Regions from separate parts of the Yersinia enterocolitica subsp. enterocolitica genome, predicted to be linked through region 1. Evidence: predicted binding sites of a transcription regulator. Region 1 holds the regulator's gene; each other region holds the start of a gene.

Region 1 (4,274 bases):
GCTCACTGAGCACGGCGGCCACGTCGGTTTTGTCAGTGGCTCGTTAAAACATCCACAAATGTGGTTGGAACAACGTATTCCAGCCTGGCTTTCCCCTTATTTGGAGCAACAATCATGATAATCCCCTGGCAGCAAGTCGACAGCGAAACGCTGGATAATCTGCTGGAGGCCTTTGTATTACGTGAAGGCACGGATTACGGCGAACATGAGCGCTCATTGGAGCAAAAAGTCGAAGACGTACGCCGTCAATTAGTCAGTGGTGAGGCGGTATTAGTTTGGTCAGAGCTACACGAAACCATCAATATCATGCCACGCGGCGCCTTTCGGGCCGGAGCAGAAGAGCTGCCATAACCCATGCGTTGTTACCCTATCCTCTAAGTAAAATCAGGGTGACAAGCTGGGCACTTTGCCCTAAAAATAACCATTAACAAGAAAAAACAGACCGTTTAAGCCCGCCCACTGAGGATCTAACCCCATGGAGTTACAGCTAATATGTCAATTAAACATCCGGTTATAGCCGTCACCGGCTCAAGTGGCGCAGGGACAACCACCACCAGTCTGGCGTTTCGCAAAATTTTTCAGCAATTGAATATCCGTGCAGCGCAAATTGAAGGTGACAGCTTCCATCGCTATACCCGTCCTGAAATGGATACCGTCATCCGTAAGGCACGGGATCAAGGCCGACATATTAGCTATTTTGGCCCAGAAGCCAATGACTTTGGTCAGTTAGAAGAGAGTGTGTCGCAATACGGCGAGCATGGAACTGGGCGCTCACGTAAGTATCTCCATACCTATGATGAAGCCGTGCCCTATAACCAGATCCCAGGCACATTCACCCCTTGGGAGGCGCTGCCGGAACCCACTGATGTGCTGTTTTATGAAGGGCTGCACGGCGGGGTCGTGACCGAACATCATGATGTCGCAAAACATGTCGACTTGCTGGTCGGCGTGGTACCGATAGTCAACCTGGAGTGGATTCAGAAATTAGTCCGCGATACCGGGGAGCGCGGCCATTCCCGTGAAGCGGTGATGGATTCCGTGGTGCGGTCCATGGATGACTACATTAACTACATTACGCCACAGTTCTCACGCACCCATATTAACTTCCAACGCGTTCCGACGGTTGATACCTCTAATCCATTTGCCGCCAAAGCCATTCCGTCACTGGATGAAAGTTTTGTCGTCATTCACTTCAGAGGTTTGGATCAAATCGATTTCCCTTACTTGCTCGCAATGTTGCAAGGGTCGTTTATTTCCAATATCAATACATTGGTGGTACCCGGCGGGAAGATGGGGCTGGCAATGGAGCTGATTATGGCGCCGTTGGTGCAGCAACTACTGGAAGGCAAAAAAATAGGCTAATCTCCTTCGTCCTTGGCGTTGCAGTAAAGCAATTGTTGGAAAGAAAAAATAATTTGATGCTATCCCAACCCAAAGTAGTTGGGGCTGCAGGTAGGCGGCAAGCGAACTCATCCCGATGAGCTTACATAAGTAAGTGATTCGGGTGAGCGAGCGCAGCTAACAACCCTGCAGCTTCAAGTACGAAGGGTTTGCTTAGGCGATGTCACGGATTTCAAAACTGTGGGTAATAGTCGCCGCTTTCCCCAACATTAAAGAAACCGAGCAATACTTCTCAGCCGAAAGCTCAACCGCACGCTCAACGATTTTATCCGTCAAACCTTTGCCGCTGACAATAAAATGCAGGTTAATTTGCGTAAACAGGCGCGGTGCTTCTTCCCGGCGCTGCGAGGTTAATGTCACTTCGCAATCGCGCACATCGTTACGCCCTTTCTGTAAGATAGAAACGACATCAATTGCACTACAGCCACCGGCCGACATTAACAACATTTCCATCGGACTGGGGGCTTTGTCTCCAGCATTCCCATCCATTAAAACTTGATGACCTGAAGCGGACTCACCTAAAAATGTTAGCCCTTCAACCCACTTTACACGTGCCTGCATAACTCTTGCTCCCGGTTAAATTTTCCGATTCAGACTACCCTTTCATTTACAAACTGGCAATGTAACCCGATGTTCATCATGCTGAAGCGATACAACACAAGACACTAGCCTCATCCTGTGCTACAAACAGAACCGAAAGTATTGTTTTTAGAATTAAATAGGGTAGCTTCTCAATACTCAGTGAAGGGTTTCTATCCGGTACCTATCTTGGCTATACCTTTCGGCAGTTGAGCAAATTAATATGCTAAGAGAAAGTGTATTTTATAAGCACGCCGTACAGGGAACTCTGAGCCCTGTTAAGTTAGGCAGCGATAACAACAGAGGATAACAGCGAATGGTTCTCGGCAAGCCACAAACAGACCCGACTCTCGAATGGTTCCTGTCTCATTGCCATATCCACAAATATCCATCGAAGAGTACGCTAATTCACCAAGGTGAAAAGGCCGAAACACTTTACTACATCGTGAAAGGCTCCGTTGCGGTGCTGATCAAAGATGAAGAAGGTAAAGAGATGATTCTCTCCTATCTCAACCAGGGAGATTTCATCGGCGAACTTGGATTATTTGAAGAAGGCCAAGAACGTAGTGCCTGGGTCAGAGCAAAAACTGCCTGTGAAGTGGCTGAAATTTCTTACAAAAAATTCCGCCAGTTAATTCAGGTCAATCCAGATATCTTGATGCGCCTGTCTTCACAAATGGCGAATCGCTTACAGATAACATCTGAGAAAGTGGGTAACCTTGCTTTCCTTGATGTGACTGGACGCATTGCACAAACGCTGCTTAATCTGGCAAAACAACCTGATGCCATGACCCACCCAGATGGGATGCAGATAAAGATTACCCGCCAGGAAATTGGTCAAATAGTTGGCTGCTCCCGCGAAACTGTGGGGCGGATACTAAAAATGCTGGAAGATCAAAATCTGATCTCCGCACACGGTAAAACGATTGTCGTTTACGGCACCCGTTAATTCCCTATAAACCGGTGCTGCTACTTCGGCACCGGTTTTCTTTTGTGTGATTAATAAATTTCTGGGGCCTACATGAAATGGCAACGGCTTATTTATCATCCTGAAGTTAATTATGCGCTCCGCCAAACACTGGTTCTCTGCTTACCGGCGGCATTGGGGTTTGCCGTGGGGGAATTGCGGCTGGGGTTGATGTTCTCCCTGATACCCGCCTGCTGTAATATTGCTTCGCTCGATACTCCCCATCAACATTTCTTCCGGCGGCTGATTGTCGGCGGGACACTCTTTACCTTCAGTAGTTTTCTGACTCAACAATTACTGCTGTGGGATATCCCATTACCGGTGGTGATGCTTGGTCTCGCATTAACGTTGGGGGTAAGTGGTGCTATCAGCCAGCTCAACGGCCGGTTGCTCCCGGCAGCGTTGATCGCCGCTATTTTTAGTCTCAGCATGGTAGGCCGTGCGCCTATTTGGCAAGCGCCATTGATGTGTGCCGTGGGGACTCTCTGGTACGGGGTATTTACCTGGCTATGGTTTCGGTTATGTAAAGACCAGCCCATCCGTGAGCCACTGAGCCAGCTTTATCATCTGTTGGCCGATTATTGCGATGCTGCCTACTCTTTGCTTGGTCAGCACCAGGATGCGGAAAAAGCGATGCCAGCCCTGCTGGATAGGCAGCAAGGTATTATGGATAAAATTAACCAACTTTATCAACAGTTTAATCTACTACCCAATGCCACCAAAAAAGAGCAAAAGCGGCTACTGATACTCTTTCAGATGGCGCTTGATTTGCAGGAACATATCACTGCGGCGATGAATCAGTCAGAAAAGGCGCAAGAGCTGATAGAGCAGAGTTCAATAGAAGCCATCCTTGAACGTAATGTGCAGATTATCTCAACACAAATGCGCACCATCGCCGATAATATTCTCTATCACCACCGCGCGAAGACCCATTTCAGTGCCGGTGATGCGCTGGTCGAGCTGGAAGAGGTTGCCCAGCAACATCCTGATAATCCGGTGGCACAATTCTGCTATTACCATATCAGCCACATTACCCAGATCCTGAGCGATCAGCGCCCGCAATATGACCGCGATTTGATGTCAAGCCAACTATCTCAACCATTCTGGCCAGCGCTTGTTGGCTATCTATCATTTAAATCCAGCGCATTACGTGATGCAGGCCGCATGGGCGTAACGCTGGCAGCGGGCAGTTATATTGGTAGCCTGATCCATCTGCCTAAACCTTATTGGATTTTACTCACCATCATGTTGGTGACGCAAAACGGCTATAACGCCACTAAAATTCGGATTCACCACCGAGCCTTGGGCACTCTGATTGGGCTGTTAC
Region 2 (4,274 bases), 1.0 Mb from region 1:
TTAACTGGCACTTTACCGGTGGAGGTTTTGATGAAATCAGCCCCAGCATTGATAGCAATCTCGGAGGCCTGACGAATCAAATGTTCCTGCTTCAACTCACCGGTTTCGATGATAACTTTCAGCAATACATTGGCGTCAGCACAGGCTTCTTTGCACTGTTTCACCAATTCAAAACCGACTTTATCGTTACCGGCCATTAAGGCGCGATAGGGGAAAACCACATCCACTTCATCAGCACCATAGGCAATCGCCGCACGGGTTTCAGCCAGCGCGATGGCAATATCATCATTGCCGTGAGGGAAATTGGTGACCGTTGCTATGCGGATTTCAGACGTTCCCTGCTCACGTAATGTTTTACGCGCAATAGGAATAAAGCGAGGATAAATACAGATTGCCGCGGTATTACCGGCAGGGCTTTTAGCCTGATGACACAGAGCAATAACCTTATCGTCGGTATCGTCGTCATTCAGGGTGGTTAAATCCATTAAACTCAGCGCGCGTTTGGCATAATCATTGAGATTCGCGCAGGCGGTTAAATCGGTCATAAAACTCTCCAACACTATTTCAGCCCCAGCACCTTGCCAAAGCTGAGCATTTATTTATGAGCCGAATGGTTCTAAGCTCAATACGTTGGCGAGCGGACTTGGTTCCTTGAAGATAGCCCCATCTGGGTGGCAATTGAGATCCATCTCACCGCACTAACTTATAGCTCTATTTGAACACGTTATCAGCACATGAGATGTGTTCAAATTCACATTAATCAATAGTAACTTGTAACGCGCCGATATTATATGTGATTAGAGTCACAAAATAACCTGATTTATAGCTTTCAGCCAGTAAACGCCCACTCGCATCAAGGATAGCTTATGGGCGGAAAATACGCAGGATTATGGGCCATCTCATCAAGATGGCCCATGGGCAAAATTATAATGCCAGGAAAAAGCCGGCGATGGTGGCACTCATCAAGTTCGATAAAGTACCTGCCGCCACCGCCTTTAAACCAAAGCGCGCGATATCGTGGCGGCGGTTAGGGGCCATGCTACCTAATCCACCCAACAAGATGGCGACAGAGGATAAGTTGGCAAAACCACACAGCGCGAAGGAAATAATGGCTTTAGAATGTTCAGAAAGCACCTGCAAACCGGCAGAGCGCACCAGCTCTTCGGCCTGTAGATACTGACCGAAATTCATAAATGCCACGAATTCATTCACAATGATCTTCTGGCCGATAAAGGAACCTGCCACCATCGCCTCGCTCCACGGAATACCGATCAGATATGCAATTGGTGAGAATACCCAGCCCAAAATCAATTCCATCGAAAGTTGCGGATAGTCGAACCAGCCGCCGATGCCGCCCAGAATACCATTTAGCAATGCAATCAATGCAATAAAGGCCAGTAGCATCGCCCCGACATTCAGTGCCAATTGTAGACCCGACGCCGCGCCAGACGCCGCAGCATCAATGATGTTAGCCGGTCGGTCATCTTCAGCAATCAGTGTGGCCGCATCAACATTATCACGGGTTTTTTCGGTCTCTGGCACCATCAGTTTGGCAAACAATAACCCACCAGGTGCAGCCATAAAGGAGGCGGCAATCAGATATTCCAACGGCACACCCATTTGCGCATAACCGGCTAATACAGAACCGGCGACCGAAGCCAAACCACCGCACATTACCGCAAATAATTCGGATTGGGTCATGGTGGCAATATAGGGGCGCACCACTAATGGGGCTTCAGTCTGGCCGACAAAAATATTGGCTGTGGCAGAAAGAGATTCAGTACGCGAAGTCCCCAATAGTTTTTGTAATCCACCACCCAAGACTTTAATCACCAATTGCATAACGCCGATATAATATAAAACGGCGATTAATGAGGAGAAGAATACAATGACGGGCAAGACTCGCAAGGCAAATACAAAACCGCCACCGCCAAAAACTTCAAACATTTTGTCGGAAACCAAACCGCCAAACATAAATGAAATCCCGTCATTGCCGTAAGCAATAACATTCGCGACGCCTTCAGACATGCCACCCAGAATACGACGCCCTACCGGTACATATAAAACCAGCGCGCCAATGCCGACCTGAATAATAAATGCCCCAACTACAGTGCGAATATTAATCGCCCTAAAATTACTTGAAAGAAGTACGGCTATTAATATCAGTACTGCCATTCCGACCAAACTCATGAGCATGCCGATAATCCTGTTAATAATTTGTATTAAAATAATGTTGGTGGATTATACCGGCATGATCTGGTGATCAAACAATCTCTGTCACAAATAAACACAACTAAAAGTAACCGCAAAGCTATTAACGTGACGGATATCACATCAAAATGGTAAGAACGCGTATTTTGCTAACTATTAGCGTGGTTTGTATGGGAGCGTCAAAACCTAAAGTGTGGATTGATCGGCTGAAGGTAAATGAAATAAACGCTGGCTATTGAGCAAAAGCTGAGTAGCAATATCGAGTGGTGCTTCTTGACGTAACTCACACAATGCAGCGAATACATTAGCCGCTCGCTCTGGTCGATTGGGTTGACCTTGAAAACCAGCTAGTGGCATATCCGGCGCGTCTGTCTCCAGTAATAATGCAGATAACGGTAATGCCGCCATGACATTACGGGTTTTCTGCGCCCGCTCATAAGTGATGGTTCCGCCCACCCCAATATAATAACCCAAGCGAATGAATGCCTGTGCCTGAGCTAAACTACCCGCAAAGCCGTGAACCACTCCCGTACGTGGCAAGGCAGCTTTACGCAATGCTGAAGCCAGCTGATCGTGCGAACGACGCGAATGCAAAATTACTGGAAGATCATACTGTTTGGCCAATTTTAACTGGGCGTTCAAGAGTGCCAATTGCCGGGGTAACTGCGGCTCATCCATATAGAGATCCAGGCCAATCTCCCCCACCGCCACCAATTTTTCTGTTTTAATCGCCAGTGCTGAGGCCAGGGTGGCTAAAGCGGCGTCTTGATGCTGCGCAATATAAAGCGGATGCATGCCCAGTGCGGCAAATAATGGCGGATAATTCGCTGCCAAATCGAGAATACGCGGGAAATAATCCGCACTGACGGCAGGCACAATAATTTGTCTAACATTCGCTTGCCCAGCACTCAATAAGCTGGCCACTTCCGCACCACGGAAAGGGGGAAAATCAAAGTGACAATGTGTATCGATAAAATAGGGCATTTGCCCGCTAATCACTGCCATTACGCGGTATCACCCTTGGTTTTCGCCACATCTGACGGCAAAATAATCTCCGCTTGTAATGGCTTTTTCTTGCTCCGAGTCACTGTCGGAATAATCAACCCGCTGTCTGCTACCGTCATCTGAGGTGGAAGATGATGATCCGAGGCTTTTGTAGCATTTGCAGGCGCGGTAATCTCCGGTGATTGAGTGATAGCAAATGAAGAATCATCATTGTCAATCAAGTCAGCCATATCATCTGGCTGGTTAATATCTTGCGGCTGGATCATTCGGCGGGAAAGGGGGATCGACGTTTTTCCACTGTTGATCTCAGACTGATCTTGCTGATCTCGCGGTAGTAGCCAGTGCCCTACGGTTGCCAGAAAATAGCGGCCACAGCGACGCCCTAAATGATAGTCCCGATTCAACGCAGGGATTCGACTCCCCAAAGCATTACTGGCCAGCGGCTTAGGCGGGAAAATCTCGAAAATGCGCAAGTCACCCGGCGGTTTTTCAATAAATTGCTGAATACGATGATAACTCTGCTCATGCTGCTGCATAATTCGCACCAGTTGCTGCAAGCTACTCTCACTCAGCCAATGCTCCATTCGCTTCATCCATTGCGGCGTGTAATAAGCCTGCGAAGGTACAGTGCGGATAACGACAATCGTATCGGCCCCACGGCGATAAGCTTCTTCAACCGGAATAGCATCACTAATACCGCCATCAAGATAACTTACCCCATCTAAATCAACTCCTTGCCGATATAGGCCCGGAATAGCACTGGAAGCCTTAATCGCCGGTAACCAGCTTTCTTTCGTCGGAGAGATATAGGTAGGTTCGAAATCATCACTGCGGCAAGCACACATGAGAAACTCACGGCCCTCGCGTAGATGCTGTTCGGCTTGATCCATTGCCAATGGCAATTGTTGTGAGGTGATATCCACCAGCCAATCGAGATCAATCAGATGACCGCCACGCACAAAACGCAGTGGATTAAAGAAGTTAGCTGTAGTGGTATAACGGGTAATCACGCGCCGCGCGTAGCCGGGTTGGCCGCAGATAAAAGCAGAGAGATTTTG
Region 3 (4,274 bases), 1.9 Mb from region 1:
ACCACCACTGCAATTGGCGCTGGGTGGGGTGATTGTCGGGCTATTATCGCTCATTTTCCCTGAAGTCTGGGGCAATGGTTACAGTGTGGTGCAATCATTATTGACCACCCCGCCGGGAATTTTGTTAATTGGCGGTATTTTGGTTTGTAAGTTGTTGGCGGTACTGGCCAGTAGCGGTTCGGGTGCTCCTGGTGGGGTATTTACGCCAACACTGTTTGTTGGTGCGGCGTTGGGGATGTTATGCGGTCAAATATTTGCCTGGTGGCCCATGTTGGGTGACAATATTGCGTTATTAATGGCATTGACAGGCATGGCGACATTGCTGGCAGCGACCACTCACGCGCCTATTATGGCAGCACTCATGGTGTGCGAAATGACAGGAGCCTATACCCTGTTGCCAGAGCTACTATTATCCTGCGTTATTTCGACAACAATAGCCCGTTGGTTACGCCCTATTTCAGTATATCACTCACGCTAAATTAAAGTTTGATGGATATATTACTTGGCTATTGCGGTGAGATCTAAATACTTTGCTAACGGCTTTTGTTCTGCATGGGGCAAATAAGGTAGTTGCCCTAATTGTGGTGCAGGTAAACGTTCGCGTAACATTGCAATAGTTTCAGCGTAATGTGCCAGTCCTGGATTAATACGATTGGCAACCCATCCTAATAATGGCAATCCATCATTAAGAATAGCTTGAGCAGTTAATAAGGCATGATTAATACAACCTAATTTAATGCCGACCACCAAAATAACCGGTAACTGTTCTTGAATCACCCAGTCAGAATAAAAACGTTGGTCGTTCATCATCACTTTCCAGCCACCGCACCCCTCGACGACAACGGTATCGGCTTTCGTTGATAAGAGCTGCAATCCTTCGGTCATTTTATTGTAGTTAATCAGGGTGTCAGAGCAGGCATGGATAACATCCCCAGCCAGTGGGTATGGGTTAACTTCCTGATAATCCACTTCAATAGAGGATGAAGCTTGTAAAATCAGTGCATCCTGGTTGCGTAGTCCATCGGGAGTATCTTTACTCTCCGTTGCTACTGGCTTATAGCCAACAGCTGTTCTGCCATTTTGGCTTAAGGCCTGAAGTAAGGCCCGTGACACTACGGTTTTACCAACAGCAGTGTCGGTACCCGTCACAAAAATACGCGTTAACATAACAATACTCCGCAATCTGACCACTTCGACTCACGTCTTTCCGCCTAATATTAGCGAAATTGGTAACATGGATAAAAGTCTAGGCGATGCCGACCACAGACAGCTTGCGTTAGCGCAATGTTTTGCCGAACTGAGAGCGGTTTTTAGCGGATAACGCTCAATAATATGGGGAACACACCCAATATACCTACTAATAATTAACTCTTAATTATTAGTAATGCCCTATCCTTGCAGGAGTTTCACCAATAAAGAGCCATTATATAATGCTTCTTTTACCAGAGCGGCTCCCGGCATTGTCCCCTGATTAAAAAATGCCGTTGGCTCCACCAAAATATGCTCGCTATAAGCAGGTAGGGCTTGTTGGCGAATACAAGATGCAATGGCGGGATGCAGAATAGAAGCCGCTTTATTTAATGGCGAACCAACCAGAATCTTTTCCGGATTAAATAAATTGACCATAATGGCAATAATGCGCCCGACACTGTGGCCAACACCTAGAATAATATCTTTAGCTAATTGATCGCCGGCCAACGCCGCATCACATAAAGACTCAACCGTCAGTGGTGAGCCATGTAATAACGAACTCATTGAGCCATTTAATCGCTGTTGGGCAATTTCCAGCATATTTTCAATACTGGCAACCGTCTCCAGACAACCATGGTTACCGCAATAACAACGTTTGCCATAAGGGTCAACTTGAGTGTGGCCAATTTCAACCACACTACGGCTGCCTGCGTGTAATACCCTACCCGCAGCAATAACCCCTGCACCGACATTATGATCAATCACGACTTGAATCACATTCTGACAGCCACGCGAAGCGCCATACAAGGCCTCTGCCATCGTCCAGGCGCAAATATCATGTTGCAGATAAACAGGTAATCCCGTTCGCTGCTCCAATGCCGGGCCAAGTAGCATTTCATCCACTTTATAAAATGGCATTTTATGCACAATACCCGCTGGTGCGTCGATGATACCGGGCATGGTAATGGCGATAGCCGTCAGCCTTTCAAGTTTTTCCTGATGGCGGATAAAGAATTGGTCGACTTCGCTGAGAATGCGATTGAGTAAGGGCTCAGAGTGGCTATCCGGTAAGGGAATTTGATCTTCAACTACCAGTTTACTGCTGAGGTCACGCAGCGCGAGAGTTATCGAACCTCGGCTAATCCGTCCGGAGACATAATGCCAAGCCTCGGTATCCAGAACCAAACCAATTGCTGGCCGCCCACGACTACCAACATCTTGATATTCGGTTTCTTTTACCAAATGGGCTTCAACTAATTCCCGCACAATCTTGGTGATACTGGCGGGGGCCAATTGCGCCCTCTTAGACAGTTCAATACGGGATATCGGGCCGAACAAATCAATCAGCCGATAAACGGCCCCTGCATTGGTCTGCTTGATTTGATCAATATGCCCAGGCTGTCCATCCGTTATCACTAAACCGGCTCCTTCTCTGTCACCGAGTATTTTTCGCGCTTCTAAATAAAGATTATCGGCTATGTTGGGGCTTTTAGCATATGGCGTCAACTATTTGATTAGTTATGTGATTTACTGCACATAATCGCCGATGCCCTTTGACTATGCGCTGATTATTTAGACGAATAAAGGTCGAAAAACACTCACCAATATTATTTAACCTTAGCAACCCAAACTGCCTTTATGCTTCATTTATTGGGCTATCCGCTATCATTAGGCGGATCAATGCTTCCGCTGGCGCGGTCACCGGGCGATGTTTATGATTCACCAACCACACCTCAGTTGTCGCACTGCTTTCAGCTAACGGTAAGTATTTCACCCCATCCACTTTTACCCGCGTGAATGACGCTGGCAAAATAGAAACACCTAAACCGGCGGATACCAGCCCGACAATGGTCATCGCCTCCCCGACTTCTTGCGTGATATAGGGAGTGATCCCAGCACGAGTCAGCAGCGTGAGGATCTCATCATAAAGCGCAGTACCTACCTCGCGAGCAAAGAAAACAAAAGGTTGATCGGCCAACGAACTAAATTTGACACGCCCAAGAGGTAAAGCAGCTAACGGACTTTCTTCGTGGACCACCGCAACTAAAGGCTCGCGTAACAACAGACGGTATTGCAGCGCGTCGGGCAAGCGAGTGTTGCGCATCACACCAAGATCAAGTTGACCATTCAACAAGGGTTCAATTTGCTGTTTGGTATTCACTTCCTGCATTTTAATATGAACGTGCGGGTGCAACTGGCGAAAAGCGCGCAAATTCTTAGATACGGTGCTGATAAACGGTGCCGATGAGGTAAAACCAATGGTTAACTCCCCCGATTCCCCACGATGCAAACGCGCTGCTTTCTCAGCGGCCGAGCTAACCTGCGCCAGAATTTGGTAAGCCTCCTTTAAAAACAGCACACCGGCCTGTGTCAGGCTGACATTACGGTTATTGCGGGCAAACAACCTGGCCCCGATTTGCTCTTCCAATATCCGAATTTGTTGGCTCAGCGGGGGCTGAGAAATACGTAAACGCTCTGCTGCTCGCCCGAAATGCAACTCTTCAGCCACCGCGATAAAATAACGTAAATGCCTGAGTTCAATACTCATCCGACTCCAGTGATATTTTTAAAGTCTTATTATGAATAATTAATATATTAGACAAAAAACTCTGCTATTTCTATGATCCTATTATTACACCGAACGACGATTGAGCCTGTGCTCTTGCGGTGAACAAACTGTTTTGATTGTGCTTGTTTTTATTGTGCTAATGATAAGGAAATACCGTGACCACCTCTTTGCTCACTACGGATACCGCAGTGTCGAACCTCGCCGCAAATGACGATGCAACTGCTACAACGCCTAAAACCACTCGTTTTACTAAACGTCCTTATATTCAACGCGGTACACCGGAATTTATTCGTGTCACCCTGGCTTTCTTTTCCGCCGGATTAGCGACCTTCGCCCTGCTCTATTGCGTGCAGCCAATCCTACCGTTGTTATCACAAGACTTTACTATCTCACCGGCGAGCAGCAGCTTATCGCTTTCAACTGCCACCGGGATGCTGGCTTTTGGCCTGATGTTTACTGGCCCACTTTCTGATGCCATTGGCCGTAAATCCGTGATGGTAGTGGCATTGATGCT

The links. Region 1 encodes CRP, which controls carbon source genes, mostly activating them, when cyclic AMP is high. Its sites were predicted from a motif close to ATGTGANNNNNNTCACAT; they were not measured.
Positions count from the first base shown of each region.
Region 2: FGL26_RS18960 (NupC/NupG family nucleoside CNT transporter) is a predicted target of CRP. The motif match lies at 2,318-2,335, and genes of this name have one in related genera.
Region 3: mlc (sugar metabolism global transcriptional regulator Mlc) is a predicted target of CRP. The motif match lies at 2,712-2,729, and genes of this name have one in related genera.

Region 1 is NZ_LR590469.1:3,004,611-3,008,884, forward strand. It holds gene FGL26_RS14470 (hydrolase) at 1-118, shown strand, start outside; gene FGL26_RS14475 (YheU family protein) at 115-351, shown strand; gene FGL26_RS14480 (phosphoribulokinase) at 493-1,362, shown strand; gene FGL26_RS14485 (OsmC family protein) at 1,555-1,962, opposite strand; gene crp (cAMP-activated global transcriptional regulator CRP) at 2,297-2,929, shown strand; gene FGL26_RS14495 (YccS/YhfK family putative transporter) at 3,002-4,274, shown strand, end outside.
Region 2 is NZ_LR590469.1:4,002,652-4,006,925, reverse strand. It holds gene deoC (deoxyribose-phosphate aldolase) at 1-545, opposite strand, end outside; gene FGL26_RS18960 (NupC/NupG family nucleoside CNT transporter) at 925-2,196, opposite strand; gene FGL26_RS18955 (metal-dependent hydrolase) at 2,398-3,195, opposite strand; gene FGL26_RS18950 (patatin-like phospholipase family protein) at 3,216-4,274, opposite strand, start outside.
Region 3 is NZ_LR590469.1:1,095,005-1,099,278, forward strand. It holds gene clcB (voltage-gated ClC-type chloride channel ClcB) at 1-478, shown strand, start outside; gene bioD (dethiobiotin synthase) at 499-1,167, opposite strand; gene mlc (sugar metabolism global transcriptional regulator Mlc) at 1,390-2,607, opposite strand; gene FGL26_RS05120 (LysR family transcriptional regulator) at 2,828-3,739, opposite strand; gene FGL26_RS05125 (MFS transporter) at 3,916-4,274, shown strand, end outside.